DNA from 3 places in the Bradyrhizobium sp. USDA 223 genome. Region 1 is predicted to be linked to each of the others. Evidence: predicted binding sites of a transcription regulator. Region 1 holds the regulator's gene; each other region holds the start of a gene.
The links. Region 1 encodes PhoB, which activates phosphate uptake and scavenging genes when phosphate is short. Its sites were predicted from a motif close to TGTCATNNANCTGTCAT; they were not measured.

Region 2: ABIA40_RS05385 (UDP-2,3-diacylglucosamine diphosphatase) is a predicted target of PhoB. The motif match lies at 2,171-2,187, and genes of this name have one in related genera.
Region 3: phnC (phosphonate ABC transporter ATP-binding protein) is a predicted target of PhoB. The motif match lies at 7,426-7,442, and genes of this name have one in related genera.

What each region holds. Positions count from the first base shown of each region.
Region 1 is NZ_JBIYDR010000001.1:7,051,726-7,061,547, forward strand. It holds gene pstS (phosphate ABC transporter substrate-binding protein PstS) at 1-84, shown strand, start outside; gene pstC (phosphate ABC transporter permease subunit PstC) at 220-1,209, shown strand; gene pstA (phosphate ABC transporter permease PstA) at 1,214-2,059, shown strand; gene pstB (phosphate ABC transporter ATP-binding protein PstB) at 2,056-2,877, shown strand; gene phoU (phosphate signaling complex protein PhoU) at 2,889-3,605, shown strand; gene phoB (phosphate regulon transcriptional regulator PhoB) at 3,628-4,335, shown strand; gene ABIA40_RS32800 (GcrA family cell cycle regulator) at 4,627-5,139, opposite strand; gene ABIA40_RS32805 (aspartate aminotransferase family protein) at 5,597-6,805, shown strand; gene argF (ornithine carbamoyltransferase) at 6,805-7,740, shown strand; gene ABIA40_RS32815 (Hsp33 family molecular chaperone) at 7,911-8,918, shown strand; gene apaG (Co2+/Mg2+ efflux protein ApaG) at 9,105-9,497, opposite strand; gene ABIA40_RS32825 (OpgC domain-containing protein) at 9,693-9,822, shown strand, end outside.
Region 2 is NZ_JBIYDR010000001.1:1,235,319-1,245,140, reverse strand. It holds gene ABIA40_RS05395 (threonine/serine dehydratase) at 1-120, opposite strand, end outside; gene ABIA40_RS05390 (glycosyltransferase family 4 protein) at 278-1,321, opposite strand; gene ABIA40_RS05385 (UDP-2,3-diacylglucosamine diphosphatase) at 1,335-2,147, opposite strand; gene thiD (bifunctional hydroxymethylpyrimidine kinase/phosphomethylpyrimidine kinase) at 2,342-3,142, opposite strand; gene ABIA40_RS05375 (PAS domain S-box protein) at 3,464-5,443, shown strand; gene ABIA40_RS05370 (Lrp/AsnC family transcriptional regulator) at 5,545-5,790, shown strand; gene ABIA40_RS05365 (cytochrome c) at 5,927-6,850, opposite strand; gene ABIA40_RS05360 (CHRD domain-containing protein) at 6,999-7,418, shown strand; gene ABIA40_RS05355 (cystathionine gamma-synthase family protein) at 7,631-8,914, opposite strand; gene ABIA40_RS05350 (cytochrome c) at 9,140-9,589, opposite strand; gene ABIA40_RS05345 (xanthine dehydrogenase family protein molybdopterin-binding subunit) at 9,718-9,822, opposite strand, start outside.
Region 3 is NZ_JBIYDR010000001.1:5,827,488-5,837,309, forward strand. It holds gene ABIA40_RS27165 (alpha-D-ribose 1-methylphosphonate 5-phosphate C-P-lyase PhnJ) at 1-542, opposite strand, end outside; gene ABIA40_RS27170 (carbon-phosphorus lyase complex subunit PhnI) at 539-1,654, opposite strand; gene phnH (phosphonate C-P lyase system protein PhnH) at 1,659-2,267, opposite strand; gene phnG (phosphonate C-P lyase system protein PhnG) at 2,272-2,736, opposite strand; gene phnF (phosphonate metabolism transcriptional regulator PhnF) at 2,855-3,586, shown strand; gene phnE (phosphonate ABC transporter, permease protein PhnE) at 3,724-4,578, opposite strand; gene phnE (phosphonate ABC transporter, permease protein PhnE) at 4,575-5,462, opposite strand; gene phnD (phosphonate ABC transporter substrate-binding protein) at 5,530-6,438, opposite strand; gene phnC (phosphonate ABC transporter ATP-binding protein) at 6,510-7,325, opposite strand; gene ABIA40_RS27210 (chloramphenicol acetyltransferase) at 7,500-8,171, shown strand; gene ABIA40_RS27215 (alpha-D-ribose 1-methylphosphonate 5-triphosphate diphosphatase) at 8,168-9,361, shown strand; gene ABIA40_RS27220 (DUF1045 domain-containing protein) at 9,380-9,822, shown strand, end outside.

The sequences.
Region 1 (9,822 bases):
GCCGAGGAGCTCGACTACATCCCGATGCCGGACAGCGTCGTCCAGCAGATCGAAAAGACCTGGGCTGCCGAGATCAAGAGCTAAGGCGCTATATGTGTCCCGGACACGGTTCCGGGATGCTGCAAGATCTCCGCTCCGGATCGGCCTCCTGCCGTATCCGGAGCGCGCCACCAACAACAAGCGTACATAAAACGGGTATAGGGGATCGGCGTGGCTGAGATGGCTGTTGAGAGCAATGTGATTGATGCTGCCGGTCCATATGATCGCGCCAAGGCCTTGAGCGCGTTCAAGCTCGGCGACGTCACCTTCTACTGGATCACGCGGTTGTCCGCGATCTCGGTGCTGCTGATCCTCGGCGGCATCATCATCTCGCTGATCGTCGGCGCCTTCCCGGCGATCCAGGAGTTCGGCATCTCCTTCCTGTGGACGCAGCGCTGGGCGCCCTCGGCCGATCCGCCGGTGCTCGGCGCGCTCGGGCCAATCTACGGCACGCTCGTCACCTCCTTCATCGCGATGCTGATCGCCATTCCCGTCGGTCTCGGCATTGCGATCTTCCTCACCGAGCTCTGCCCGCAATGGCTGCGCCGCCCGATCGGCATGGCGGTCGAGCTGCTCGCCGGCATTCCCTCGATCATCTACGGCATGTGGGGCTTCTTCGTGCTCGGCCCCTTCCTGGCCAACACCTTCCAGCCCTTCATGATCAGGGTGTTCGACGGCGTCCCCGTGCTGGGCGCGATCTTCGCAGGGCCCCCGTCCTATCTCAGCCTGTTCAACGCCGCGCTGATCCTCGCCATCATGGTGCTGCCCTTCATCACCTCGATTTCGGTCGACGTGTTCAAGACGGTGCCGCCGGTGCTGAAGGAAGCCGCCTACGGCGTCGGCTGCACCACCTGGGAGGTCGTCCGCAGCGTGGTGATCCCCTACACCCGCGTCGGCATCATCGGCGGCGTCATGCTGGCGCTGGGCCGGGCGCTCGGCGAGACCATGGCGGTGACCTTCATCATCGGCAACTCGTTCCGGATCTCCTCGTCGATCTTCGCGCCGGGCACGACCATCTCGGCGGCGATCGCATCCGAGTTCGCCGAGAGCGACGGCCTGCACCAGTCCGGCCTGATCCTGCTCGGCCTCCTGCTGTTCGTGCTGACGTTCTTCGTGCTCGCGGCCGCCCGTTTGATGCTGCTGCGCCTCGAAACCAAGGCCGGGAAGTGAAGCCATGAACCCGATCTATTCACGCCGCCGCCGCTGGGACATCGTCATCCGCGGCCTCTGCATCGCCGCCGCCGCCTTCGGCGTCACCTGGCTCGCGCTGATCCTGGTCACGCTGCTCTACAACGGCCTGGCCGGGCTCAACCTCCAGGTCTTCACAGCTGACACGCCGCCGCCCGGATCGAACGAGGGCGGCCTGCGCAACGCCATCGTCGGCTCGCTGATCATGACCGTGATCGGCGTCGGCATCGGCGCGCCGCTCGGCCTGTTCGCCGGCACCTATCTCGCCGAGTACGGCCGCAACGACAAGCTGACCTCGGTGATCCGCTTCATCAACGACATTCTCTTGTCGGCACCCTCGATCATCATCGGCCTCTTCATCTATGGCGCGGTGGTGGTGCCGATGCGCGGCTTCTCGGCGATTGCGGGCGCGCTGGCACTTGCCGTCATCGTGATCCCGGTCGTCGTGCGCACCACGGAGGACATGCTGCTGCTGGTGCCGAATCCGTTGCGCGAAGCTGCCAGCGCGCTCGGCCTGCCGCGCTCGCTGGTGATCAGGCGAATCGCGTACCGTGCGGCGCGCGCCGGCCTCATCACCGGCGTGCTGCTCGCCACCGCCCGGGTCGCCGGCGAGACCGCGCCGCTGTTGTTCACGGCGCTGTCGAACCAGTTCTTCAGCCTCGGCCTGGACAAGACGATGGCGAACCTGCCTGTCACCATCAACAACTTCGTGCAGAGCCCCTACGAATATTGGAAGCAACTCGCCTGGAGCGGCGCGCTGCTGATCACCCTGACCGTGCTTGCCCTTAACATTGGCGCGCGCATCCTTGGCGCCGAGAGGACTGCAAAATGAGTGAAATGTCTGTTTCCGTCAGCGCACCGACCGTTCATCCCGGTTCGCAGCCGTTGCCCGAGGCGCCCGCCAAGGTCACCGCGCGCAACCTCAACTTCTACTACGGTGACCACCACGCGCTGAAGAACATCAACCTGGCGCTCGGCACCAACCGCGTCACGGCGTTCATCGGCCCGTCCGGCTGCGGCAAGTCCACCCTGCTGCGCATCTTCAACCGGATGTACGACCTCTATCCGGGCCAGCGCGCAGAGGGTCAGCTGTTGCTCGACCACACCAACATCCTCGACCCCAAGCTCGACCTCAACCTGCTCCGCGCCCGGGTCGGCATGGTGTTCCAGAAGCCGACGCCGTTCCCGATGACGATCTACGAGAACATCGCCTTCGGCATCCGCCTCTACGAGAAGATCTCCAAGTCCGAGATGGACGGCCGCGTCGAGAAGGCGCTGCGCGGCGGCGCGCTGTGGAACGAGGTCAAGGACAAGCTTAATGCCTCCGGCCTGTCGCTCTCCGGCGGCCAGCAGCAGCGCCTCTGCATCGCCCGCACCGTCGCGGTGCGGCCCGAGGTGATCCTGTTCGACGAGCCCTGCTCGGCACTCGACCCGATCTCGACCGCCAAGGTCGAGGAGCTGATCCAGGAATTGTCCGAGAATTACACGATCGCGATCGTCACCCACAACATGCAGCAGGCGGCGCGCGTCTCCGACAAGACCGCCTTCATGTATCTCGGCGAGTTGATCGAGTTCGACGACACCAGCAAGATCTTCACGTCGCCGAGCGATCGGCGCACGCAGGATTACATTACCGGCCGGTTCGGCTGAGGAGACGGAACATGGGTTCTGAACATACCTTAAAGGCTTTCGACAGCGACCTTCAGGAGCTCACCCGCCTGGTCGCCGAGATGGGCGGCATCGCCGAGCGCATGATCGTCGATTCCGTCGACGCGCTGATCCGCCGCGACGTGGCGCTCGGCCAGCGCGTCGTCGCCACCGACGGCGAGCTCGACGCGCTGCAGAAGCGCATCGAGGAGCGCGCCGTGCTCACCATCGCCCGCCGCCAGCCGATGGCCGTGGACCTGCGCGAGATCGTCGGCGCCATGCGCGTTGCGACCGATCTCGAGCGCATCGGCGATCTCGCCAAGAACATGGGCAAGCGCGTCGCGGCGCTGGAGACGGATTTTCATCCGCTCAAGCTGTTCCGCGGCCTGGAGCACATGACCGACCTCGTGCAGCAGCAGGTCAAATCGGTGCTGGACGCCTATGCCGCGCACGACCTCCCGGCGGCGATGGCGGTGTGGAAGGGCGACGAGGAAGTCGACGCCATCTGCACCTCGCTGTTCCGCGAGCTCCTCACCTACATGATGGAGGATCCGCGCAACATCTCGTTCTGCATCCACCTGATGTTCTGTGCCAAGAACATCGAGCGGATCGGCGACCACGCCACCAACATCGCCGAGACCGTGTTCTACATGATCGAGGGCCAGGCGATCACCGACAAGCGGCCGAAGGGCGACATGACGACCTTCGCCACGACGGTGCCGAACACCTGACGACTTAAGGAGCGACGACAACATGGGCGCACGCATTATGGTGGTTGAGGACGAGGAAGCTCTCACCGAGCTTCTTCGCTACAACCTCGAAGGCGACGGCTATGACGTCGAGACGGTGATGCGCGGCGATGACGCCGACACCCGCCTCAAGGAGCACATTCCCGATCTGATCGTGCTCGACTGGATGCTGCCGGGCCTGTCGGGCATCGAGCTGTGCCGGCGGCTTCGGACCCGCTCCGAGACCAAGCAGCTGCCGATCATCATGCTCACCGCGCGCGGCGAGGAGAGCGAGCGGGTGCGCGGGCTTGCGACCGGCGCGGATGATTACATCGTCAAGCCGTTCTCGGTGCCGGAGCTGCTTGCGCGCGTGAAGGGTCTGCTCAGGCGTGCGAGTCCCGAGCGCCTCGCCACCGTGCTCGCCTATGGCGATATCGAGCTCGACCGCGACAAGCGCCGCGTGGCGCGCTCAGGCCGGCCGATCGATCTCGGCCCGACCGAATATCGCCTGCTGGAGTTCTTCCTGGAGCATCCCGGCCGCGTGTTCTCGCGCGAGCAGCTGCTCGACAGCGTCTGGGGCCGCGACATTTACATCGACGAGCGCACCGTCGACGTCCATATCGGCCGCCTGCGCAAGCTGCTCAATCTCGGCCGCGAGCAGGACCCGATCCGCACCGTCCGCGGCGCCGGCTACGCGCTGGACGATCGCTTTGCGAAGGCTGAGCAGACATAAAGCGCCAGCGACAGCTGGTTTGGCGAACTGCGGCGCCGATCTCGACCGTCATCCCGGGGCGCGCGCAGCGCGAGCCCGGGATCTCAGCGCGAGCGCTCGCGCTCGCCGCGATCAACGATAGTACGTGGTCTGGCGAAGACTCGCAGTAACCATCTCGCGCAATCACCGCGCCCTGTGGTTATGGATCCCCGCTCCCCGTGCGCAATCGCGCACTAGGCGGGGATGACACCGAATAATTGGAGCCGTCATCGTGTGACGGCTGCTGTCCTGGCAATCAATGAAATCGCGAGCTCACCGCGTGCCCGGCTTCGGTGCTGCGCGACGGCGGTCCGCTGCGGGCTGATAGGCCACGCGCGAATGCTGGGCGCAGTAGGGCAGGCCTGAGAGCGCCTTGCCGCCGCAGAAGAAGAAATCCGGGCTCGATGGATCGCCGACCGGCCAGTGGCAGGTCGCCTCGTTCAATTCCAGCAGCGACAGCCGCTGGCTCATCGGCACCACGTTGTCGTAGGTAACCGGCTCGGCTTCCAACTCGACCTCGAAGGCCTGCGCCAGCGCGGTGTTGCCGCGCGCGACGGGGCGGGTCACCCGCATCATGTGCTGCGCGGGCCGTGCCTTGCGCGGCCTGGGCGCTGCCGATGAAGGGCTCTTGGCGCGGCCGGACAGGCCGAGCCGGTGCACCTTGCCGATCACGGCATTGCGGGTCACATTGCCGAGCTCCGCCGCGATCTGGCTGGCCGAAAGTCCGGCCTCCCAGAGCTTCTTCAGCTGCTCGACGCGATCATCGGACCAGGTCAAAACCGTCATTGCACCCTTTCCCTCGCTGCGCGCCTGCCATCCTGGGCCTTCGCAGCGAATGCTTTAGCCTTGAAAAACCCGTGCCGTCAGAATCCCTTAAGGCTCGCCGGGCGCGCTCAAGACGCCCGAACGTTTACGCCGGTACATGAGGACTTCTGGGATCAGAACTGCTGCACGAGATGTCGTATCTGACAGTCCAAACGCTACAATATGGCGTGACTCCCGCGCAAGAGTCCGCCGACTCGCTTCCACATGTTCCGTGGTGAAAAACCGCAAAATCGGCACCGCAAGACTACGGAATCAGCGTTTCGCGAGGCTTTCCGGGCGGCATTGACACCCGTCTTGCCAAGCATAAGATAGTGGCACGTGCCGCCCTTAAAAGGCGGCACGTTTCGTTTTCCGGGGCCGGTTGATGGTGCGTCGCGCAATGCATGCCTCACACCGTCCGCAACATTCAAGTGATGTCATGACTAACAGCGCAGCGCCGCATTTGCTCCCCGTTTTCGCCAGGGCCGACCTCGGTTTCGAGCGCGGCGAAGGCTGCTGGCTGATCGCGACCAACGGCGATCGCTATCTCGATTTCACCTCGGGCGTGGCGGTGAATGCGCTCGGCCATGTCCATCCCGCGCTGGTCAAGGCATTGCAGGAGCAGGCGACCAAGCTCTGGCACATGTCGAACCTGTTCCAGAGCCCTGACGGCGAGAAGCTCGCAAGCCGCCTCTGCAATGAGAGCTTTGCGGACTTCGTGTTCTTCTGCAATTCCGGCGCCGAGGCGCTGGAAGGCGTGATCAAGCTGGTGCGTCACCATCACTTCTCCAAGGGGCATCCGGAGCGTTACCGCATGATCACCTTCGAGGGTGCCTTCCATGGCCGCACGCTGGCGACGCTCGCCGCCACCGGCTCTGCGAAATATCTCGAGGGCTTCGGCCCGCCGATGGATGGCTTCGACCAGGTGCCGCATGGTGATCTGGAGGCTGTGAAGAAAGCGATCGGTCCGCACACCGCCGGCATTCTCATCGAGCCGATCCAGGGCGAGGGTGGCGTTCGTTCTGCACCTCACGCCTTCCTGAGGGCGCTGCGCGAGCTCTGCAACGAGCGCGGGCTGCTGCTCGCCTTCGACGAGGTGCAGACCGGCATGGGCCGCACCGGCGAGCTCTTTGCCTACAAGCGCACCGGCGTCACACCGGACGTGATGTCGCTCGCCAAGGCGCTCGGCGGCGGCTTTCCGATCGGCGCGGTGCTGGCGACCGCGGATGCGGCCGCCGGCATGGGGCCCGGCTCGCACGGCTCGACCTTCGGCGGCAATCCGCTCGCGATCTCGGCTGCCAACGCCGTGCTCGACGTCATGCTCAAGCCCGGCTTCTTCGACCACGTGCAGAAGATGTCGCTGCTGCTCAAGCAGAAGCTCGCCTCCGTGATCGATCGTCACCCTGATGTCGTCAGCGAGGTTCGCGGCGAGGGCCTGCTGATCGGCATCAAGGCCGTGGTGCCGTCGGGCGATCTCGTCGCGGCGCTGCGCGCCGAAAAGCTGCTCACCGTCGGGGCCGGCGACAATGTCGTGCGCTTCCTGCCGCCCCTGATCGTCACCGAAGCGGAGATCGAGGACAGCGTCGGGCGGTTAGAGCGGGCCTGCGCTGCGATCTCCTCCAGCCAGACCAAGCGGGCGGCAAGCTGATGAGCACGACGCCCAACAAAGCTCCCAAGCACTTCCTGGACATCAACGAGCTGCCGCTGTCGGAGCTCAAGAGCATGCTCGCCGCCTCTTCCGCCATGAAGGCGAAGCAGAAGGCGCAACAGCCGGTCAGGCCGCTCGAGGGCAAGACGCTGGCGATGATCTTCGAGCGTCCCTCGACCCGCACCCGCGTCTCGTTCGACGTCGGCATGCGCCAGCTCGGCGGCGAGGCGATCATGCTCACCGGCGCCGAGATGCAGCTCGGCCGCGGCGAGACCATCGCCGACACCGCGCGGGTGCTGTCGCGCTATGTCGACGCCATCATGATCCGCATCCTCAACCACGATGCGCTGCTGGAGCTCGCGGCCAACGCCACCGTGCCCGTCATCAACGGCCTGACGCGGCGTTCGCATCCCTGCCAGGTGATGGCCGACCTCATGACCTATGAGGAACATCGCGGCCCGATCGAGGGCAAGACGGTGGCCTGGACCGGCGACGACAACAACGTGCTGGCGTCCTGGGCCCATGCCGCCGAGCGCTTCAAATTCCAGCTCAATGTCGCAACGCCGCCGGAGCTCGCACCGAAAAAGGCGATGCGCGACTGGATCAAGGCGACGGGCGCGCCGATCGTGCTCGGCACCGATCCCGAGGCCGCCGTGCGCGGCGCCGATTGCGTCGTCACCGACACCTGGGTGTCGATGGGCGACAAGGAGGGCGAGCACCGCCACAACGTCCTCAAGCCCTACCAGGTCAATGCCAAGCTGATGTCGCTGGCAAAGGCGGACGCATTGTTCATGCATTGCCTCCCGGCCCATCGCGGCGAGGAGGTCACCGATGAGGTGATCGACGGGCCGCAATCGGTCGTGTTCGACGAGGCCGAAAACCGCCTGCACGCGCAGAAGGGCATCTTGGCCTGGTGCTTCGACGCGGTGAAGTAACCTTCTTGTAGCCCGGATGAAGCGCAGCGAAATCCGGGGTTCTCAACGCGTGGAAAGACCCCCCGGATTGCGCTGCGCTCCATCCGGGCTACGCAGCTCGTCGTTCCGCGGACGACGGAATGCGGGCGTGCCTCTTTCAATTTGCATCGAACGACCCCAGATAAAGCGCCATGGTTTCCCAATCTCCTGACATGAAAACCGGGCCTGAAGGCCCGGTTCGCGCGCCATCATCGGTTCCGATCGATGACGCCGTGCTGCCTTACGAGGTCGACGCGCTCGACGTGCGCGGGCGCCTGGTGCGGCTTGGCCCCGCGCTCGACGACATCCTCACCAAGCACGACTATCCCGCAGCCGTGGGCAAGCTGCTCGGCGAGGCCATCGTGCTGACGACGCTGCTTGGATCGGCGCTGAAATTCGAGGGCCGCTTCATTCTTCAGGCCCAGACCGACGGTCCGGTGTCGTTCCTGGTCGTCGACTACAAGGCCCCGGACCGCCTGCGCGCCTATGCGCGCTTCGACGCCTCGCGCCTGGGCACGACCAAGGATTCCGGCACGCTGCTCGGCCGCGGCCATCTCGCCATGACCATCGACCAGGGCCCCGACATGAGCCGTTACCAGGGCCTGGTTGCGCTCGACGGCGGCAGCCTGGAAGACGCCGCCCACGAATATTTCATGCGCTCCGAGCAGATCCCGACGCGCGTGCGCCTCGCGGTCGGCGAGGAGTGGCGCTCGAGCGACGGCGGCAAGCATCGCTGGCGCGCCGGCGGCATGCTGATGCAATTTCTGCCCAAGGCGCCGGAGCGCGCGCGGCAGGCGGACTTGCATCCCGGCGATGCGCCCGACGGCACCGAGGTGCACAGCGTCACTGAGGACGATGCCTGGGTCGAGGCCCGCTCGCTGATCGAGACCGTCGAGGACGTCGAGCTGATCGATCCCGAACTCTCCGGCGAGCGGCTGCTCTACCGCCTCTTCCACGAGCGCGGCGTGCGCGTGTTCAATCCGCAGGTGCTCGAGGCGCGGTGCTCCTGCTCGCGCGATGCGGTCGCCGCGATGCTCAAGAGCTTCTCGCACGACGATCGCGCCGCCATGGTCAAGGACGACAAGGTCGTGGTCACCTGCGAGTTCTGCTCGTCGGTGTACCAGTTCACGCCGCACGAAGCGGGCGTCGAGGACGCGTAAGCCTACCCGCGTCGCTGCACTCAATGACGAGTGGAGCAGTGCCACACGCGCGGTGTCATCGCCCGACTTGATCGGGCGATCCAGTACTCCGAGACGATGCTGATCGAAACGAGAGGCCGTGGCGTACTGGATGCCCCGGTCAAGCCGGGGCATGACAGTTGTGAGTGTTACGGCGAACTCGCCTCCCTAATTCAACACCCGCTTGTTGTCGGGGCTGTCCAGCGAAAATGTCGGCACGTCGATCTCGAAACGCTCGCCGGTTTCGCTGACCATCTGGTAGCGGCCGGTCATGAAGCCCGAGGCGGTCGAGAGCGGCACGCCGGAGGTGTATTCGAAGCGCTCGCCGGGGGCCAGGATCGGCTGTTCGCCGACCACGCCTTCGCCCTTCACCTCCTGCTGGCGGCCGGAGGCATCGGTGATGATCCAGTGCCGCGTCTTGAGCTGCACGGTCTCCTCGCCCGAATTGGTGATGACGATGGTGTAGGACCAGAAGTAGCGCGAGCGGTCGGCCGACGATTGCTCCGGAACAAAGTTCGGCTCGACGGTCACTTCGATCTGGCGGGTCACGGCGCGGTACATGGCTGTCATCATACCGAAATCCGCCCCGGGAACCAAACCCCCGCGGGCGCCTTGGCGACATCGTCCCGCCAGAATTGGCGGGAAAGCACACCACCGAGGGAGACACCCTGATGTGATCCGGACGCTTTGCGAGACGACAGCCGGACCATTACACTGCTTCAATGTCGCGATTTGCGGAAGGGTTTCCAGGCCCCGATGACCATTGCCGACCAAGTGACGGGATCGACCATCGCAGGAACCGCGGGCGCCAAGCCCGCAGGGACCAAGGCGCGCGCCGCAGCGCCGGCCATCACGCTGCCCGCCATCGGCGAGCGCGAGCTCCGAC
Region 2 (9,822 bases), 5.8 Mb from region 1:
ACCGACGCGCTCGTTGAGCACGGGGAAGGACAACAGCGGGGTGCGAATGGCGTAAGGCGCGATCACGCGCGCTGCGGCATCGATGTCGGCAGGGCCGACCGGAAGGGCCTGTTCGGTCATGGCGGAATGTTATCGCGGCCGATCAGGCCCGGGCAAGACACCTCCGCGAGAGGATTTCCCCATAGCGTTTTCGAGCGAAGTGGATCCCGGTTCGCGTGAAGAAAACGCGTCAAAACAAGAATCTAGAGCTATTTCGATCCATCGGATCGAGATAGCTCTAGGCGACTTGGCGCGGCTGTTCCGCGGCGGTCCGGCCGGGCAGCACCGCCCCGACCGCCAAAATGCTGTCGATAAAGACCGTTGCCGAGGCCTCCCAGGTGTAATTGGCGGCAAAGGCGACGCAGTCCTGCCGGGAGATATCGAGCGCGGCGAAGCAGGCATTGCGCAGATCGTGATCGAGCGCGCCGACCGGCGCATCGCCAATCACGTCGCGGGGACCCTTCACAGGGAAGGCCGCGACCGGCAGGCCGCTGGCGAGCGCCTCCAGCAGCACCAGGCCGAAGGTGTCCGTCTTGCTCGGGAACACGAACACGTCGGCGGCCGCGTAGATATCCGCCAGTTCCTCGCCGTGCTTCTCGCCGAGGAAGATCGCATCGGGGTAGGCCTCTTCCAGCGAGGCGCGCGCCGGGCCGTCGCCGACGACCACCTTGGTGCCGGGTAGGTCGAGGTCCAGGAACGCCTCGAGATTCTTCTCGACTGCGACGCGGCCGACCGACAGGAACACGGGTGCCGGCAGGCAGAGATCGATGACGCGCGGGTGGAACAACGTAGTGTCCACGCCGCGCGGCCACAGCACGACATTGTCGAAGCCGCGCTCGGTCAGTTCGCGCGCGAGCGCCGGCGTCGCCGCCATCACGGCGCGGCTGGCGCTGTGGAAGCGCCGCAGCGCCCGCCAGATCAGCGAGCCCGGCACTGGCACGCGGGCGCGGACATATTCGGGAAAGCGGGTATGGAAGCTGGTCGTGAACGGCAGCTTGCGCTGGCGGCAATAGCGGCGGACCATCAGGCCGATCGGCCCTTCGGTCGCGATGTGGATGCTGTCCGGGCGCGCCTCCTCGATCAGCCTTGCGATCCGGGCCGGGCGCGGCATGGCGAGGCGCACGTCGCGATAGCTCGGCATCGCAAAGGTGCGGAACGATTGCGGCGTCAGGAACGTGAACTCGACGCCGAGCGCTTTTGCAGCATCAGCGAGCTTGGTCAGCGTCCGAACCACACCGTTGACTTGCGGGTGCCAGGCGTCGGTCGCGACCAGGATGCGCATCAAGTGGTCCTTGTTATGCAGCTCTGGCTGCGACCTGTGGCACCTGCTCCGGCTTCCGCAACTGATCCGCCCAGGTGATGATCTCGAAATGGCCGTCGTCATGCTCCACCAGGGCGGTGCAACTCTCCACCCAGTCGCCGCAATTCATGTAGCGGATGCCGCCCTCGTCGCGGATCACGGCGTAGTGGATGTGGCCGCAGATCACGCCGTCGGCCTGGTGACGCCGCGCCTCGGCGGCGAGCGCCTGCTCGAACGCGCCGATATAGTTGACGGCGTTCTTGACCTTCTGCTTGGCCCATTGCGAGAGCGACCAATAGGGCACGCCGAACAGCCGGCGGAAGAAGTTGACCAGGCGGTTCATCTGGATCGCAAAATCGTAGGCCTTGTCGCCGAGATGGGCGAGCCAGCGCGCGTTCTGCACCACGAGATCGAAGATGTCGCCGTGAATGACGAGATAGCGCTTGCCGTCGGCGCCGGTATGAACCGTGTTCTCGACCACGTCGATGCCGCCGAAATGCGTGCCGTAATAGTTGCGCAGGAACTCGTCGTGATTGCCGGGAATGTAGATGACCTTGGCGCCCTTGCGCGCCTTGCGCAAAAGCTTCTGGACCAGGTCGTTATGCGATTGTGGCCAGTGCCAGCTCGATTTCAGCGCCCAGCCGTCGACGATGTCGCCGACGAGATAGATCGTATCGGCATCATGGTAGCGCAGGAAGTCGAGCAGAAGATCGGCTTGTGAACCGCGGGCTCCGAGATGGACGTCGGAGATGAACAACGTGCGAAAGCGCCGCTCCGGGCTCTCGTCACTCACATCGTAACTTCCCATGCGCCAGCCTGTAACAATGTCCCGTGACAGCGGGATGACCGATTGAACCCTTGAGGCACTTTCAAATACGAATCACGCCTTGCCTCGCCCTCCCCGCGAATATCAGTCGCATGCGACAATCAGGCGACATGGCGCCGCAGGGTAGGTGCGCTCCCTCCCCGCTTGGCTTGCGGGAGAGGCGAAGCAAGCCCGCCTCAGTAGAACTTGTGGAAATGATGGATCGGCCCGTGGCCGTGGCCGACGCTGAAGCGGTCGGCGGCGGCGATCGCGGCGCTGATCCAGGTCTTGGCGTTGCGCACGGCGGCCTCGAGGTCCTCGCCCCTGGCCAGCCTCGCTGCGATGGCGGAGGACAGCGAGCAGCCGGTGCCATGGGTGTTGCGGGTGGCCACACGCGGCGCGGCAAGCGCGATCGCGGTCTCGGCAGTGACGAGATAGTCGGTGCTCTCGGCGCCCTCCCCGTGCCCGCCCTTGATCAGGACGGCGCGGCAGCCCAGCGCCAGCAGGCGGCGTCCCTGGCTTTCGATCTCGGCCTCGCTCGCCGCCACCGGCGCATCGAGCAGGGCCGCAGCCTCCGGCAGGTTCGGCGTGATCACGGCAGCCAGTGGCATCAGCCTGGTGCGCAGGGCGTCGACGGCCTCCGCGGCGAGCAGGCGGTCGCCGGAGGTCGCCACCATGACGGGATCGAGCACGACATGCCGCGGCGCCCAGCGGGACAGCGCGGCCGCGATGGCATCGATGCTGGCGGCCTGGGCCACCATGCCGATCTTCACCGCACCGATGTCGAGGTCGGAGAACACCGCGTCGATCTGCTCGGTGACGAACCCGGCCGGCACCGCGTGAATGCCGGTCACGCCGCGCGTGTTCTGCGCCGTCAGCGCCGTGATCACGGAGGCGCCATAGACGCCGAGCGCGGCAAAGGTCTTCAGGTCCGCCTGGATGCCGGCGCCGCCGCTCGAATCGGAACCGGCGATGGTGAGTGCGACCGGGGTCGTCATCGCGGGAGACATGTGTTTGAGGAGGCCGCCATGGCCTCTCGTAGCGCGACTGTGGAACGTCAGCAAGCGCGCCGGGCCGCCGCCAGGCGTGATTCGCGAACCGATTGCGCACCTTGCGAATCAGTCGGACACCGCGCGGACCAGGGCCCGCAATGGTGCGGACTTGAAAATGCAACGGCGCCGGACCCTTGCTATAGTCGCGTACCTTAGCGTGCTTCGCCGGTGACGCGAGACGTCAGGTGGTGGAACCGTCCGGCGCCCCCATGTTGCGGGCCGCCCGGCCGCGCAAGCCACCTGAACAAGACTCCTTGGGGTGGAACGATGTGGGCCTTCTTCGAACGTCTCCTCGACTCGTCCATGCTGTCGCCGCACGGCATCTGCCTGTTGTGGGAGCCTGAGCTGATCTGGCTTCACGTCGTTTCCGACGCCAGCATTGCCGCCGCCTATTTCTCGATCCCGTTCGCCCTCGCCATCCTCGTCACCAAGCGGCGCGACCTCAAATTCGGCTGGGTCTATTGGGCGTTCGCGATCTTCATCATGGCGTGCGGCCTGACCCACGTGCTGTCGATCTACACGCTCTGGGTTCCGATCTATGGCATCGAGGGCATGGTCAAGGCCGCCACGGCGGTCGCGTCGGTCTTCACCGCCGCCGCGCTCTGGCCGCTGCTGCCGAAGATCCTGACGATCCCCTCGCCGTTCGAGCTGCGACAGGTCCAGGCCGCGCTCGAGGAGGAGGAAATCAAGAGCCGCGACGCCGCGCTGCTGCTGCAGCAGGTCCGCGACGCCCAGCGCGCGATGCGCGAGAGCGTGGCGCGCCTCACAGCGATCGTCGAGACCGCGGTCGACGGCGTCATCCTGCTCGATGCGGAGGACCGGATCCTGCTGTTCAATCCGGCCTGCGAGCGCTTGTTCGGCTACCGTGCCGACGAGGTGATGAACCGCAACGTCGGCATGCTGATGCCCGAGGCGGATGCGGCGCCCGACCGCCAGGCGCGGCATTTCGCGACCGGCGGCGAGGCCGTCGGCCTGCGCAAGGACGGCACGACGTTTCCGATGGACCTGTCGGTCGGCGAGGCGCGGCAGGACGGCGAATTGATCTTCGTCGGCATCGTCCACGACCTCACCGCGCGCAAGCTGACCGAGCAGCAGCTTCAGCAGGCGCAGAAGATGGAGACGGTCGGTCAGCTCTCCGGCGGCATCGCGCACGACTTCAACAACCTGCTGACCGTGATCATCGGCAATGCCGAGCACCTGAGCGAGCAGCTCAAGGCGAGGCCCGACCTCGGGCGCTTTGCCGACGACATCTGCCAATCGGGCGAACGGGGCGCCGAGCTGACGCAGCGCCTGCTCGCCTTCAGCCGCCGCCAATTGCTGCGGCCTCAGACGATCGATTGCCGGAGCCTGCTCGATTCCATGTTCAAGCTGCTCAAGCGCACCTTGCGCGAAGACATCGAGATCAGGACGACCTCCGGGCCCGGCACGATCCTGGCCTTTGCCGACCGCGCCCAGCTCGAATCCGCCGTGCTCAATCTCGCGCTCAACGCGCAGGATGCCATGCCATCGGGAGGCCACCTCACGCTGGCCACGGAGCTGGTCACGATCGAAGATGATGACGGTGCCGTTCACCGGGAGGTCGCGCCCGGCAGCTACGTCCTGATCGCGGTCACCGATGACGGCGAAGGCATGACGCCCGAGGTCGCCGTACGCGCGTTCGAGCCGTTCTTCACCACCAAGGAGGTCGGCAAGGGCTCGGGCCTCGGCCTCAGCATGGTCTACGGCTTTGCCAAGCAATCAGGCGGCCATGTCTCGATCTACAGCGAGGCTGGCCTTGGGACCACGGCCAGGATCTACCTGCCGCGCGCGAGCACCGGTAGGTCGCAAGCCGATCTTCCCGACGGCGAGGACACGGCGCCGCGAGGCTACGAGACGGTCCTGATCGTCGAGGACGATCCGTTCGTCCGCTCCTCCGTCATTCGCAGGGTGGAAGCGCTCGGATATCGCGTCGTCGCTGCGGTCAACGGCAAGGATGCCTTGCACCAGTTGCAGGGCGATCCCGGCATCGACTTGCTATTCACCGATATCGTGATGCCGGGCGGCATGAGCGGCTGGGAGCTCGCCGATCAGGCGCGGCGTGTGCGTCCCGGCCTGCCGGTCCTGTTCACCTCGGGCTACGCGCTGGAGGCCCTGGTCGAGCAGGGCCGCGCGCAGGCGCGAGCGGTCGTGCTGACCAAGCCGTACCGCAAGGTCGAGCTCGCCCAGCGGCTGAGGGATGCATTGGCCGCCGCAGCGGTCCCATCCTAGCATCGCGCCCGAAGCGCCTCGAATGATCCAGCAAGTTCGCTTGCTAAATCCAGCCGGTTTTGGCCTATTAGCCGGAAGAATACGCTTTCGGAGTGCCCGCGATGGTTCCTTTTTTCGTTCAGATCAAGTGCAAGCTCGGCCAGTCCTATACGGTGGCCAATGCGCTTGCCGAAGCCGAGATCGCCTCCGAGATCTACTCCACGGCCGGCCAATACGACCTCCTGGTGAAGTTCTACGTCGACAAGGACACCGACATCGGCCACTTCGTGAATGAGAAGGTGCAGGTGCTGCCGGGCATCCAGGACACTCTCACCATCATCACCTTCAAGGCGTTCGGCACCGGCTAAAGCATGATCCGGAAAAGTGCGAAGCGGTTTTCCGGAAAGATCATGCGTAAACAACAACCTAAAGCGCGATGATGATTCATCCCAATCTCATCGCGCTTTAGATCACGCGCAAACAACGGCCGAAGCGCCGGCAGCGCTAGCCGCCCTCCTTGCGCTTGGGCGGTGTCGGTCCCTGCACCGGCGGCAGCGACTTCAGATAGGCGGCCATCGCGGCGCGGTCTTCCGCGGTCAGTTGCGCAAGGTTCTTGATCACCGGCCGCATCGCACCCGAAGCGCTGTCGCCCTCGGGCATGTCGCCGGTCTCGAGAAAATCCGCGATATCCTTCTCGCTCCAGCTGCCGATGCCCTGCTGCGTGATGTTGGGCACCCAGCCCTCCCCTTCCGGATTGGGCCCACCGGCAAAGCGCTGGCCGGCGATGATGCCGCCGAGCGCATTGCGCGGGCTGTGGCATTCGGCGCAATGGCCGAAAGCGTTGACGAGATAGGCTCCGCGATTCCATTGCGGCGAGCGCGCGGCGTCCGCGACGAACGGCGCGGTGTCCATGAACAGCAATTTCCAGATGCCGATATTGCGGCGGATGTTGAACGGAAACGGCAGTGCGTGGTCGCCCACTGTGCCGGACACCGGCGGAAGCGTCTTCAGATAGGCAAAGAGATCGCGGACGTCGTCGACGCTGGCCAGACGATAGGACGTGTAGGGAAACGCGGGGAAATAGTGCGTGCCCGCGGGCGATATGCCGCGCATCACGGCGTTGACGAAATCGGCCTCGCTCCAGCGGCCGATCCCGTAGGCCGGGTCGGGGGAAATGTTGGGGACGTAGAACGTCCCGAACGGCGAGCCCAGCGCGAGCCCGCCGCCGAGCCGCAGGCGATCGGGCTGATTGGGGGTGGCATGACAGGACGAACAGCCGCCAGCGTTGAACAGCTCCTGCCCGTTGGCGACATCGAGGTTGCGTGTCGGCGCCGGCACGGCCAGCACGGCCGGGGCGGTCAACCACCAATAGAGGGCGAACGCCGCGACGGCGGCGATCAGGGCGGCAAAAAGCGTTCGTCGCAACATTCGATCATTCCATCGTGAACGCGCGAACTTAAGGGTCATGTCGCGCCCGATCCAACACACGAATATTTTAGACGGTCCGGCTGTAATGCCGGAATAAACCGCATGACGCACTGTTTGAAAAGCAATCAGGCGTCAACAGGAGAGACCCATGACCAAAGCCGTTTTTGCCACACTGGTACTCGGAGCTGCCGTTGCGTTCGCCGCCCCGGCCGGCGCGGAGAAACTGAAGGCGACGCTGGACGGCAAATCCGAAGTCCCCGCCAACACCAGCAGCGCGACCGGAACGGCCGATCTGGACTACGACGCTGCCAGCAAGAAGCTGTCCTGGACCGTCACTTATTCCGGTCTCTCGGGTCCCGCCACCGCCGCACATTTCCACGGGCCTGCCGAAGCCGGCAAGAACGCCGGCGTCGCAGTCCCGATCCCGAATGCAGCCTCGAGCCCGGTCAAGGGCGAAGCCACGCTCACGGACGCGCAGGCCGCCGATCTGCTCGGCGGCAAGTACTACATCAACATCCACACGGCCGCGAACCCGGGCGGCGAGATCCGCGGTCAGGTGACGAAGTAAAGCGAAAACGCGGGCTTCGTCGCGGAAAGGCCGGACGCAAGGAGGGAGCGTCCGGCCTTTTCGATTCCAAGCAACTTCGTAGCCCGGATGGAGCCAACGGTCGGCGCAAAGTGCCGCCCGTTGGTGCAATCCGGGAGCCCTGCGCGTTGCGGACAGGTCCCCGGATTTCGCTGCGCTCCATCCGGGCTACGACGCTACGACTCTGACCGTGCTCAAGCCACGTTGAGCGCCTGTGCGAGATCGGCGATCAGGTCCGACGGATTCTCGATGCCGATCGACAGCCGGATCGTGGAATCTAGCACGCCGATCTTTTGGCGGATGTCGGCGGGAACGCCGGAATGGGTCATCGTCGCCGGCAGGCTTGCGAGCGATTCCGTGCCGCCAAGGCTCACCGCCAGCTTGAGGATCTGCAGCGCGTTGAGGAATTTCACCGCCGCCTCCTTGCCGCCGACGATGTCAAACGAAAACGTCGAGCCCGCGCCCAGGCATTGCCGCGCGAACACGCGGCCGGACAGCGAGCCCTGCTCGTGATGACCGAGGTAGTGCACCCTGGCGACCTTCGGGTGATCGCGCAGGAAGTCCGCCACGAGCCGCGCATTCGCATCGGCCTTCTCCATCCGCAGGCTGAGCGTCTCGAGCGAGCGGTTGATCATCCAGCAGGAATGCGGATCGAGCTGGGTGCCGATGGCGCCGCGCAGCGCCTTGATGCCCTTCATGATCGCCTTCGATCCGAGCGCGGCGCCCGCGATCAGGTCGGAATGGCCGCCGACATACTTGGTCAGCGAATACAGCGACAGGTCCGCGCCGTGCTCGATCGGCCGCTGAAACACCGGCCCGAGCAGCGTGTTGTCGCAGGCGATGACCGGCGTGTGTCCCTGCGCCTTGCCGATGGAATCGGCGATGCGGCGGATCATTGCGATGTCGACGAGGCCGTTGGTCGGATTGGCGGGCGTCTCGATCAGGATCATCGACACCCGCCCCTTGCCCATGGCCTCCTCCGAGGCCTGCTTGACTGCCGTCTCGTCAATGCCGTCGGCAAAGCCGACAGCGCCGATCGACAGGCGCGCGAGCGTATTCGTCAGCAGCGTCTCCGTCCCGCCATAGAGCGGCTGCGAGTGCAGGATGACATCACCGGGGCGAACAAAGGCCAGGATCGTGGTTGCGATGGCCGCCATGCCGGACGAGAACAGCGCGCAACTCTCCGTGCGCTCGTAGATCGCGAGCCTGTCCTCGACGATCTCGCTGTTGGGATGATTGAAGCGCGAATAGACCAGGCCCGCGCCCATGCCTTCCGGCGGCTCGCGCCGGCCGGCGACGTAGTCGAAGAAGTCCTGCCCGTCCTCGGCGGTCTTGAACACGAAGGTGGAGGTCAGGAACACCGGCGGCTTGATGGCGCCCTCCGACAATTGCGGATCATAGCCATAGGTCAGCATCAAGGTTTCCGGATGCAGCATATGATTGCCGATATGGGTCTTGGACGGGAACGGTTTTGCCATGGCCTGTCTCGCTGTTGATCGAGGTGCTCGCCGCGCGTTGGGAAACCCGACGTGAGGATGCCGGGAGGAGACTCGTGTGAGCGCACGGCCGCTGGCACAAAGATAGCCGCTCTCGCGGCAATCCGTCAGGCCTTGCGGACAGAAGTTCCTGCGGGCCCGCGGTCATGAAAAAGGGCGGTTGCTTTCGCAACCGCCCTTTCTGAAGTCCTTGGTAGCTCCGCCCCGCTATTTCAATTTCACGCGATAGGTTTCGTGACAATCATTGCAGCGGTCGTTGATCGTCGTGTAGGCCGCCTTCAGACCCGCGACATCGGTGATCTTGCCTTTGGCGTCGGCGATCGCCTTCTGCACCGGCGGGATCTTGGCATCGAAATCGGCCTTGTTCTGCCAGACCTTCGGCGAGGAGCCATAGGTCGCGTTGACGACATCCTGCTTAGGGTTGATCTCGAAGGTCTTGGCGATCTTGGCAACATCGGCCTCGATGGCGGCGATGGCCTGATCGGCGGCTTTCTTGTCGAAGGGAATATCGCCCTTGCTCATCTTCTGGAGGACGCCGTACTGATTCTTGGCGATCGCTCGCATCAGATTGTCCTGCTGGACGGCAATCTCCTGTTGCGCCATGACGGCGCCCGCGCCCAGCACGAAGGCGCCCGCGACAATCATCGTCCGTTTCATTGGTTCGTTTCTCCGGCTCTCGAGACGTTCAGGGAATGAAACGTCACCGGCTTCTGGTGAAGCCGGGACCCATCATGGGTAGAACCCCGCGCGGCGCGTTTATTCCCGTGCGCGCGGGAAGCGCGGCTTCACAAGCTGTGACGGCGGTGATGCTCGCTGATCGCAACCCACACCCGCTCGGGCGTTGCCGGCATGTCGATGTGGTCGATCTTGTACTCGCGCCAGAGCGCATC
Region 3 (9,822 bases), 1.2 Mb from region 1:
ACATAGCGCGCGTTGACCTTCACCGGATAGGCGTAGGCGGTGGCGATATGGCCGAAGCGGGCGATGTCTTCGTAGAGCTTCACATGCATCAGGCCGTATTCGGCCAGCGCGTGCATGCGCCGCGTCTCGGTCTCGCGCGGCTCGAGGAAGCGCAGGGGCTCGGGGATCGGCACCTGATAGACCAGGACCTGGTTGGCACGCAGCGCCGTCTCCGGGATGCGATGGCGGGTCTGGATCACCGTGGCATCCTCCGTCGCCGTCGTCGTCGCAACGCCGGCGGTCTTGGCGAAGAACTTGCGGATCGAGATCGCATTGGTGGTGTCGTCGGAGCCCTGGTCGATCACCTTCAGCACGTCGGCGGGACCGAGGATCGCGGCCGTGACCTGCACGCCGCCGGTGCCCCAGCCATAGGGCATCGGCATCTCGCGGCTGGCGAACGGCACCTGATAGCCGGGAATGGCGATCGCCTTCAGGATCGCGCGGCGGATCATCCGCTTGGTCTGCTCGTCGAGATAGGCGAAATTGTAGGCCGGCGCGTTCATTCCGCGGCCTCCTTCATGGCATCTTGGGTATTGGCGTCGGCGAACGCTTCGGAGAACTCCTGGCGCAGCTTGCGCAAGAGGCCGAGCTCGGATTGGAAATCGACATAGTGCGGCAGCTTCAGGTGCTCGACGAAGCCGGTCGCCTGGACATTGTCCGAATGCGACATCACGAATTCCTCGTCCTGCGCCGGGGCCAGCGCCTCCTCGCCGAGCTCACGGGCGCGCAATGCGCGATCGACCAGCGCCATCGACATGGTCTTGCGCTCGCTCTGGCCGAAGGCGAGGCCATAGCCGCGGGTGAAGCACGGCGCTTCCGTCGCCGAGCCCTTGAACTGGTTGACCATCTGGCACTCCGTGAGCTCGATCGCGCCGAGCGGCACGGCAAAGCCGACGTCTTCCGCGAGGAATTCGACCTCGACCTCGCCGAAGCGGATCTCGCCGACGAAGGGATGGTTGCGGCCGTAGCCGCGCTGGGTGGAATAGCCCATCGCGAGCAGAAAGCCTTCGTCACCGCGCGCAAGGTTCTGCAGGCGCAAATCACGGTCCGCGGGGAAATTCAGCGGCTCGCGGGTGAGATCGCCGACGCTGGCGCCGTCCTCAGCTTCCGGCGATGATTCGATCAGCCCGTCGCGCCCGAGAATGTCTGTCACGCGCGGCGTCGGCGCGGTGGAGGCTTCGGCCGCAGCCGGCCTCTCTGGCACAAAACCTTGGGCGAGCGATGGATCGAGCAGGCGGTGCGTGTAGTCGAAGGTCGGCCCCAGGATCTGGCCGCCGGGAATGTCCTTGAAGGTCGCCGACACCCGCCGCTGCACCCGCATGGCGCCGGTGTCGACGGGCTCGCTGACGCCGAAACGCGGCAGCGTGGCGCGGAAGGCGCGCACCAGGAAGATCGCCTCGATCAAATCGCCGCGGGCCTGCTTGATCGCAAGCGACGCGAGCTCGCGGTCATAGAGCGAGCCTTCGCTCATGACGCGATCGACAGCGAGGCCAAGCTGCTCCGAGATCTGATCGAGCGAGATTTCCGCAACGCTCTGGTCGCCGCGCCGCTTATGCGCGAGCAGGCGATGGGCGTTCTCGATGGCGCGTTCGCCGCCTTTGACTGCGACATACATGCTTCTAGCTTCCCTTGCTCACGATTCGCGTGGTGCGGGGGATCGCGACCACGGCGTCATCGGCGACCAGCACCACATCTATGCCGCGCGGAAACAGCGCTTCGTTCATCTGCAGGCGCTCGAACAGGTCGAAAGGCTTGATCGACGCCTGCAGCGTGGCGACTCCGTCGATGCCGGGGCCGCGCAGCTCAAAGCTGCGCCCGGCGGCGAGGCTGTCGACCTGGATGATCACCGTGGTCGAGCGGTCCGGATACTCGCTGGTGCCGAGCGCGAAGGATTCGAACGAGGGCAAGGCGCCGCCGTCACTGATGAGCGCGAACGAAGCGACCGACGAATCCTGCACAACCGGCGCGCCAGTGTGGAACTTGAGCCACTTCGTCACGTCCGCGCTTTCCGCCATCCGTGCGTCGAGCCAGAGCGGCGTGTCGTGGTCGAACAGCGTCAGCGCGATCGCGGCGGTGCCGCGCATCATCGTATCAGGCGCGCCCGCCATCGGCACGATGCGCTGGACCGAGCCCGGCCGCGCCATGGCGTCCATGACCGAGCGAAAGGTCGATTGCGCCGACAGCACCTTGTCGGCGAAACCCGGCGGCAGCTCCGCAATCGTGGTCATGATCTCACCCCTCACCGCGCACCATGGTGTAGAAATCAACCTTCGTCGCGGCGGCCGCTGCCGCCGCCTGCTTGCGACTGACCATGAGCTGCTCGCGCAACGGCGCGATAATTTCGCGCTCCACCGCTCCGCCGAAATCGCGGGACTGCACCAGCGCATCGCACAGCGCGATCAGACGCGCCTTCTCACCGTCGCGGCCGAGCGTGTAGCCGAACCCGACCTCGCCGCTCGCAAGCCGCACCGCGGCGCGCGACACCGTCGCTTCGCCGAGATTGAACGGCGCACCATCGCCGCCGACCCGGCCGCGCAGCATGACGAGGCCGTTCTCGGGCGTGCGCAGATCCTGATGGTCCGGGAGGGCCAAGTTGCGGAGGCGAGCGGCGATCTCGCCCGCCTCCGCGTGCGCCAGCACCGCCATTGCGGCCTTGCGCTGGGCTTGCTGGTCGTTGTGCTGGGTCACCTGGTCCATCGAACCTTCTACAGAACTTGCCGCGCCGAAGTTGTCTATGATAATAGACAACTTCATACGGACGCGCCATGACTGTTTCGTGACAATGCTGTGATTTCTGGAGTAGGTTTCCCGCGACATGAGCATGCAGGACACAGCCTCGTCGGGCGTCGCGCTATGGCGCCTCGTGGCCGATGGCATCGAGCGCGGCATCGCCGACGGCCGCTTTGCGGCCGGCGACAAATTGCCGGGCGAGATGGAGATCGCCGAGACCTATCGCGTCAACCGCCACACCGTGCGGCGCGCGCTGGCAGCGCTTGCCGAGCGCGGCCTGGTGCGCGCCGAGCGCGGCAGCGGAACCTATGTCGAGGCCCAGAAGCTCGCTTATCCCCTGCGCTCGCGCACGCGCTTCTCCGAGATCGTCGGCGCCGATGGCCGCGAGCCGCACGGCCGGCTGATCGAGGCGACCAACGACGTCGCAACGCGCGAGCTCGCACGGGAGCTGGGATTAAGGACCGGCGCACCCCTGGTGCGGATCGAAGCGATTCGCCTCGCCGACCGCACGCCGATCTGTGTTTCTACCACCTGGCTCTCGGCTGACCTGTTCCCGGATGCAGGCGCCGTGTTCGCGGCGACGCGCTCGATGACGAAGCTGCTGGAGCATTTCGGCGTCCGCGACTATCGCCGTGGCGCAACGAGGATCACCGCAGGGATTGTCGATGCGAGCGACGCCGCACGGCTCGATCTGGCGCTGGGGCGGCCGATCCTGGTGGTCGACGCCACCGACCATGATCTCACGGGCAAGCCGCTGGTGACGAAGCACTCGCGCTTTGCGGCAGAACGTGTGGAGTTCTTGGTGGAGAACGGTTAGATCAGAGCGTTTTCCAGCGAAGCATGCCCTCGGACTTGATCCGACGTGGAAACGGTGTGCGTCGAGAAAACGCGTCAAAACAAGAAGCCAGAGTTCCGTTCCGATTCAATCGGAATGGATAAGGCTCCAGCACGACGTTAGGCGACCGTCCGCTTGCCGATAATCGCGAAGCGCAGCTTGCCGGAAATCCAGTCGATCGACGATACCGTTATCAGGATCAGCAGGATCAGAAACGATACCTTCTGCCATTCCAGCACCCGGATCTGTTCGGCAAGCTGAAGGCCAATGCCGCCAGCGCCAACGATTCCGATGATCGTCGCCGATCGCGTGTTCGACTCGAAATAGTAGAGCACCTGGCTCAGCAAGACCGGGAATACCTGCGGCAGCAATCCGAACCGGACGCTGTGGAAATGGTTGCCGCCCGATGACCGAACGCCTTCCGCGGGGTTCTTGTCGGCGACCTCGATCGCTTCCGAGAACAGCTTGCCGAACGTTCCGAAATCGCTGCAGATCACGGCCAGGATGCCGGCAAACGGCCCCAGCCCCACGACACCGACCCAGATCAGTGCCCAGATCAAGGTATCGACTCCACGGATGGTATCGAGGCCACGACGCGTCAATACGCGGATGATCCGGCTTGCAACCACGTTGCGCGCCGCCAGCAGGGATACCGGCAGCGCGAGCAGCGCGCCGCCCAGCGTGCCGAGAAACGCGATCGACACCGTCTCTCCGAGCGCATGCAGATATTTCAGAACCTCCGCCCAAGAACCCGGATTGGGCGGCAACATGAGCTGGACGAATTCGCCCAGCCTGACCATGCCTTGGGAGAGCCGGTTAAAGGGAATATCGAGCTGGACGATCCCGAACAGGAACAGCCCGACCGCCCCGCCGACGAGTATTGCGATCCTTCCCCGCTGCCACCAATCGGTCCGGAAGACGTCGGGATACCGTTCGGCAATGCCGGCCCGGTTTTCAAAACTGAAGGAGCTCATCGGGTGCTTCCCTCCAGCCCGAGCAGGCGGTGTCGCAACCGTTCCGTCAGGAAGTCGATCAACATGACGGTAAGGACGATGAGCAACAGGATGGCGCTGACGTCGGTGAAGTAGAACTTGCGAACCGCCTCGATCAGATCCTGGCCGATCCCGCCGGCGCCGACGAAGCCCATCACGGCAGCGCCACGCACGTTGATCTCGAACCTGAGCAAGGCATAGCTCACGAAGTTCGAAAGGACTTGAGGCAACGCGCCGAACCGAACAACCTGAACCCAACTGCCCCCGCTTGCCGCCACCCCTTCGACCGGCTTGCTGTCGATGTTCTCGACAACCTCGGCGAACTGCTTGCCCAACGCTCCGGCGGTATGGATTGCAATGGCCAGAACGCCCGGCAGCGGCCCGAGACCAAAGGCCAGCACGAAGATCAGGGCAAACACGATCTCCGGCACGGTCCTGAAAAATTCCAGGACGCGCCGGGTGACGAAAACAGTCGTTCCTGATTTCACGAGATTGGCCGAGGCGAGGAAGCAAAGTGCGAAACCGCACAGCGCACCCGAGAGGGTGCCCATATATGCGATCAGCAACGTATCCCCGAGAAGCCGTGTCCAGCGCGGCAACCCCCACAGCCAGTCCGCCAAATCGCTCCATGCGGTCGCGAACGAAAATTTGGGTGCGATGCTGACGAAATAGGCCGGGAAGCGCCAGAAGTTCTCGACAAAATTTCCAAGACTGACCTCGCCCATCCAGCCCGCGGCAATAGCAACGGCGATCAGGACGGCGGCACCGAGCCATACGCGCCGGCGCTTGGCGGCAATTGCAGCCGCATAGCGATCGGCAAGCTCACGCAGCCTGGCTTCCGGGAATTCGGGAACTGCTGTTCGCATGGGATGTTCGGAAGAGCCGACGGCCAGATCGTGCGATCTGCCCGTCTTGTCCAACCCTTCGTTTCCCTCAGGATTTCTGCTTGCGAATGCTGTCGACAAACTTGGTCAGTTCGATCACGGCCTCATACGCCTTGTGGTCGACCTCGACGTAGGGCAATTGCTTCCCCTCGTAGATCTTGTCGAAAGCGGCCTTGTCCTTCACCGCAATTTCCAGCACGGCTTTCTTGATCGCCGCCTTGAGGTCGTCAGGCAGGCTGCCGAGATAGGCCATCGGCGAGTTCACAATCTGCTCGGACTTCATGATGATCTTGAAATCCGCGGCCTTCGCCATGCCCTTCCGTTCCATCCGGAGCAGGTTCGATTCCTTCTCATCGTTCCACCAGTTGAACGCCGCGTCGCAGGTGCCCTGCGAAAGCCCGATCACTGCGTTTTCGTGGCTCCCCGAGTAGACCACCTTGGCGAAGAACTTTTCCGGGTCGATGCCCATCTTGTTCATCGCGAAACGCGGCACGTTGTTGCCGGAAGTCGAATTGGGATCAACGAGGCAGAGGTTCTTGCCTTGCAGGTCCTTGATGTCCTTGTAGCTCGAATCGCTCTTGACATAGAGAACCGAGTAATAGCCCTTGGTGCCGTCGCCGTTCACCTCGATAGCGAACGGTTCGACCTTCGCGCCAACGATGTAGGCACGCGCGTAGGACGCCGGGCCGTACATCGCGATGTGAATGTTTCCTGCACGCTGACCTTCGATCACTGCGGCGTAGTCATTGGCAATCCGCAGCGTGACCTTGGTTCCAAGCTCGCGGGACAGGTACTCCGTCAGAGGCGTCCAGCGGTTAGTGGTGCCGGAGGCATTCTCGTCGGGAACTTTTGCGAAGATCAGCTCAGGATATTTTGCCTTCCAGTCCTGCGCCGCAGCGGCCGAAACTGAAAATGCCAGGGCCGCCGCAGCGGCAACGATCGTACGACGGTCTATCATGACGTCTCCCATTTCAAGGTTATGCAACTGTCGAGCTCCGGCTCTACGCTGGGCTCGATTTGAAGCGGCAATCAGGCCGCGGCAACCGTGCCGAAGGCAGGAACTGCCGTGCCGACCGATGCATCCCGGGGCGCAACATCCATGACTTCATTCGCCTCGAGATCGTACAGCTCGCGCGCGATATGGTCGGTCAAGGCCGCCGGCGCGCCGTCGAACACGACCCGCCCCGCGGCCATCCCGATCAGGCGGTCGCAATAGCTGCGGGCGAGATCGAGCGAATGCAGGTTGCAGAGCACCGTGATACCGAAATGCTTGTTGATGCGCAGAAGCGCATCCATCACGATCTTGGTGTTGCGGGGATCGAGCGAGGCGATCGGCTCGTCGGCAAGGATGATGTCGGGCTGCTGAACCAGCGCCCGCGCGATCGCCACGCGTTGCTGCTGACCGCCCGAGAGGTGGTCGGCGCGCTGGGCCGCGATGGCAGCCATGTCGAACTGCTCAAGCGCCGACATCGCGACGGCCTTGTCTTCTTCGGGCCAAAGCTGCAGCAGCGACCGCCATGTCGGCACCGTCGACAGCCGCCCCATCAGCACATTGGTGAGGACGTCGAGCCGGCCGACGAGGTTGAACTGCTGGAAGATCATCGCCGAGCGGGCGCGCCACTGCCGCAACTCCCTGCCGCGCAGCGAGGTGACGTCGACGCCGTCGAACAGGACGCGTCCTCCGCTCGGCGTCACCAGCCGGTTGATGGACCGCAGCAGTGTCGACTTGCCGGCGCCGGATCGCCCGATCACCCCGACGAAGCCGCCCGGGGAAACTTGAAACGAAGCATCGTCCACCGCGGCTTTCGCGCCGAAGCGACACGTCAGGCCTTCAACCACCAGCATACAGGAGCTCCAGAGTAGCTGGAGCCAACCGCTAACGCCGGCGCTTAACACTTGTGTGACAGCGCTGCTGCAGTGCGGCCATCCTACGCGCATCATCCCCTGTCATCTGTTTGTCATGACATCGTCATCCGGCCGCTCGAAGAGAGACGCCCGCCCTCGCACTTCGGATGCAACATGGCCGCCAAAGCTCTTTCGGTTCAGCCGACCGTCGATCCCTCGGCCAAGCTGCATGAGACCAGGCTCGGCGCCTACACCGAAGTCGGCGCGCGCACGATCCTGCATGAAGTGGCGATGGGCGATTATTCCTATGTCGTGAACGATGCGCAGATCACCTACACCACCATCGGCAAATTCTGCTCGATCGCGGCGATGACCCGCATCAATCCCGGCAACCATCCGATGCATCGCGCCACTCAGGCGCATTTCACTTACCGATCCAGCGCCTATTTCGAGGGTGAGAGCGACGATCTCGAGTTCTTCGAGTGGCGCCGGCAGCATCACGTTCATATCGGTCATGACGTCTGGATCGGCCATGGCGCGATCGTGCTGCCGGGCCGCAACATCGGCACCGGCGCGGTGATCGCCGCCGGCGCGATCGTCACCAAGGACGTGCCGGCCTACAGCATCGTCGCCGGCAATCCGGCCCGCATCGTGCGGCGGCGGTTCTCGGAGGAGATCGCCGGACGGCTCGCAAGGCTTGCCTGGTGGGACTGGGATCACGACAAGTTGCGCGAGGCGCTGCCCAATTTCCGCAAGCTCGGGATTGAAGATTTCCTCTCGGCATACGAAGCAAAAGCGAGCTCACTCGCCAATTCTCCTGCCAGCAAACGAAGCGCGGTCGCGTGACAGACATATTCATCGAAGGCGGCCGGGCCCTGATCGGCGCCGAGCTCGCCGAAACATCTCTTCTCGTCTCCGGAACAGACATTGCAAAGGTCGACGCCTCTCGCGGCCGGGCGCGGCTGGCGCTGGATGCCCGTGGCCTGCTGGTGCTGCCCGGCATCGTCGATCTACACGGCGATGCCTTCGAGCGCCAGATGATGCCGCGCGCCGGCGTCGACTTTCCGATCGACGTTGCGCTCGCCGACAGCGACCGCCAGGCGATCAGCAACGGCATCACCACCGTGTTTCACGCCACGACCTGCTCGTGGGAGCCGGGCCTGCGCAGCGCCGACAATGCACGCGGCCTGATGGAGGCGATCGAGCGGCAGCGTCCGCAATTCGCCGCTGACACCCGCTTCCACCTGCGGCACGAGACCTACAATCTCGATGCCGAAGCCGAGATCGCACGGTGGCTGGCCGAGGGCCGCGTCGACCTGCTCGCATTCAACGACCACATGGACGGCACCGTCGCCGACATGGCCAAGCCGCGCAAACGCAACCGCATGGTGGAGCGCACCGGGCTGTCGAGTGAAGAATTCGACCGGCTGGTCAAGCGCGTGGTCTCGCGCGCCGACGAGGTGCCCGCCTCGGTGTCACGCCTGGCCGCCGCGGCCCGCACCGCCAAGGTGAGGATGCTCTCGCACGACGATTCGAGCCCGGCGATGCGCCGGGACTTTCGCGAGCTCGGCGCCTTGATCGCGGAGTTTCCGATCAACGAGGAGACGGCGCGCGCAGCGGCCGGCCACGGCGATGCCATCGTCTACGGCGCGCCGAACGTCGTGCGCGGCGGCAGCCACACCGGCTGGACCAGGGCATCCGACATGATCGCAAAGGGGCTCTGCTCGGTGCTGGCGTCGGACTATTACTATCCCGCGCAGCTGCTCGCCGCGTTCCGCCTGGCCGCCGATGGCGTGGTGCCGCTGGCTCAGGCCTGGGATCTAATCTCCGCCGGCCCGGCGCGGGCAACCGGCCTCACCGATCGCGGCCTGCTCGCGGAGGGACGCCGCGCCGACATTCTCCTCGTCGACGACAGCGTCGAGCTGCGGCCGCGGCTGATCGCGGTGATCTCAGGCGGCAGGCTCGTGCATCTCACCGACGCGACGCGGCTGCTCACCGCAATGGCGACGCCGCGCGAGGCTGTCGTCGCGGCGTAAATTGGTTATGCTGAGGCAATGACAGGTTTCCCCCGCTACGCGATCTACTATGCCGCAGGCCGCGACAGCGCCCTCTCCCGCTTCGGCGCCGAGCTGCTCGGCTATGACGCCTATACCGGAGACGAGCTGCCGTTTCCGCAACAAGCGCTGCAGGCCGCGCCGGACTGGCGCGAGGTCAGCGCCGATCCCCGCCAATACGGCTTTCACGCCACGCTGAAGGCGCCGATGGCGCTGGCGCCTGGCAAGACCGAAGCCGAGCTGCTGGCCGCCTGCTCGGCCTTCGCGGGCAGGACACGTCCGATCCCGGCGATCCGACCGGTGGTCGATGCCATCAGCGGCTTCATTGCCGTCATTCCGGCCGAGCCGGTCGAGGCTCTCCAACAGCTTGCCGCTGATTGCGTTCGCGCGTTCGACCTGTTTCGCGCCCCGCTGACGACGGAAGATCGCGCCCGTCGCAAGCC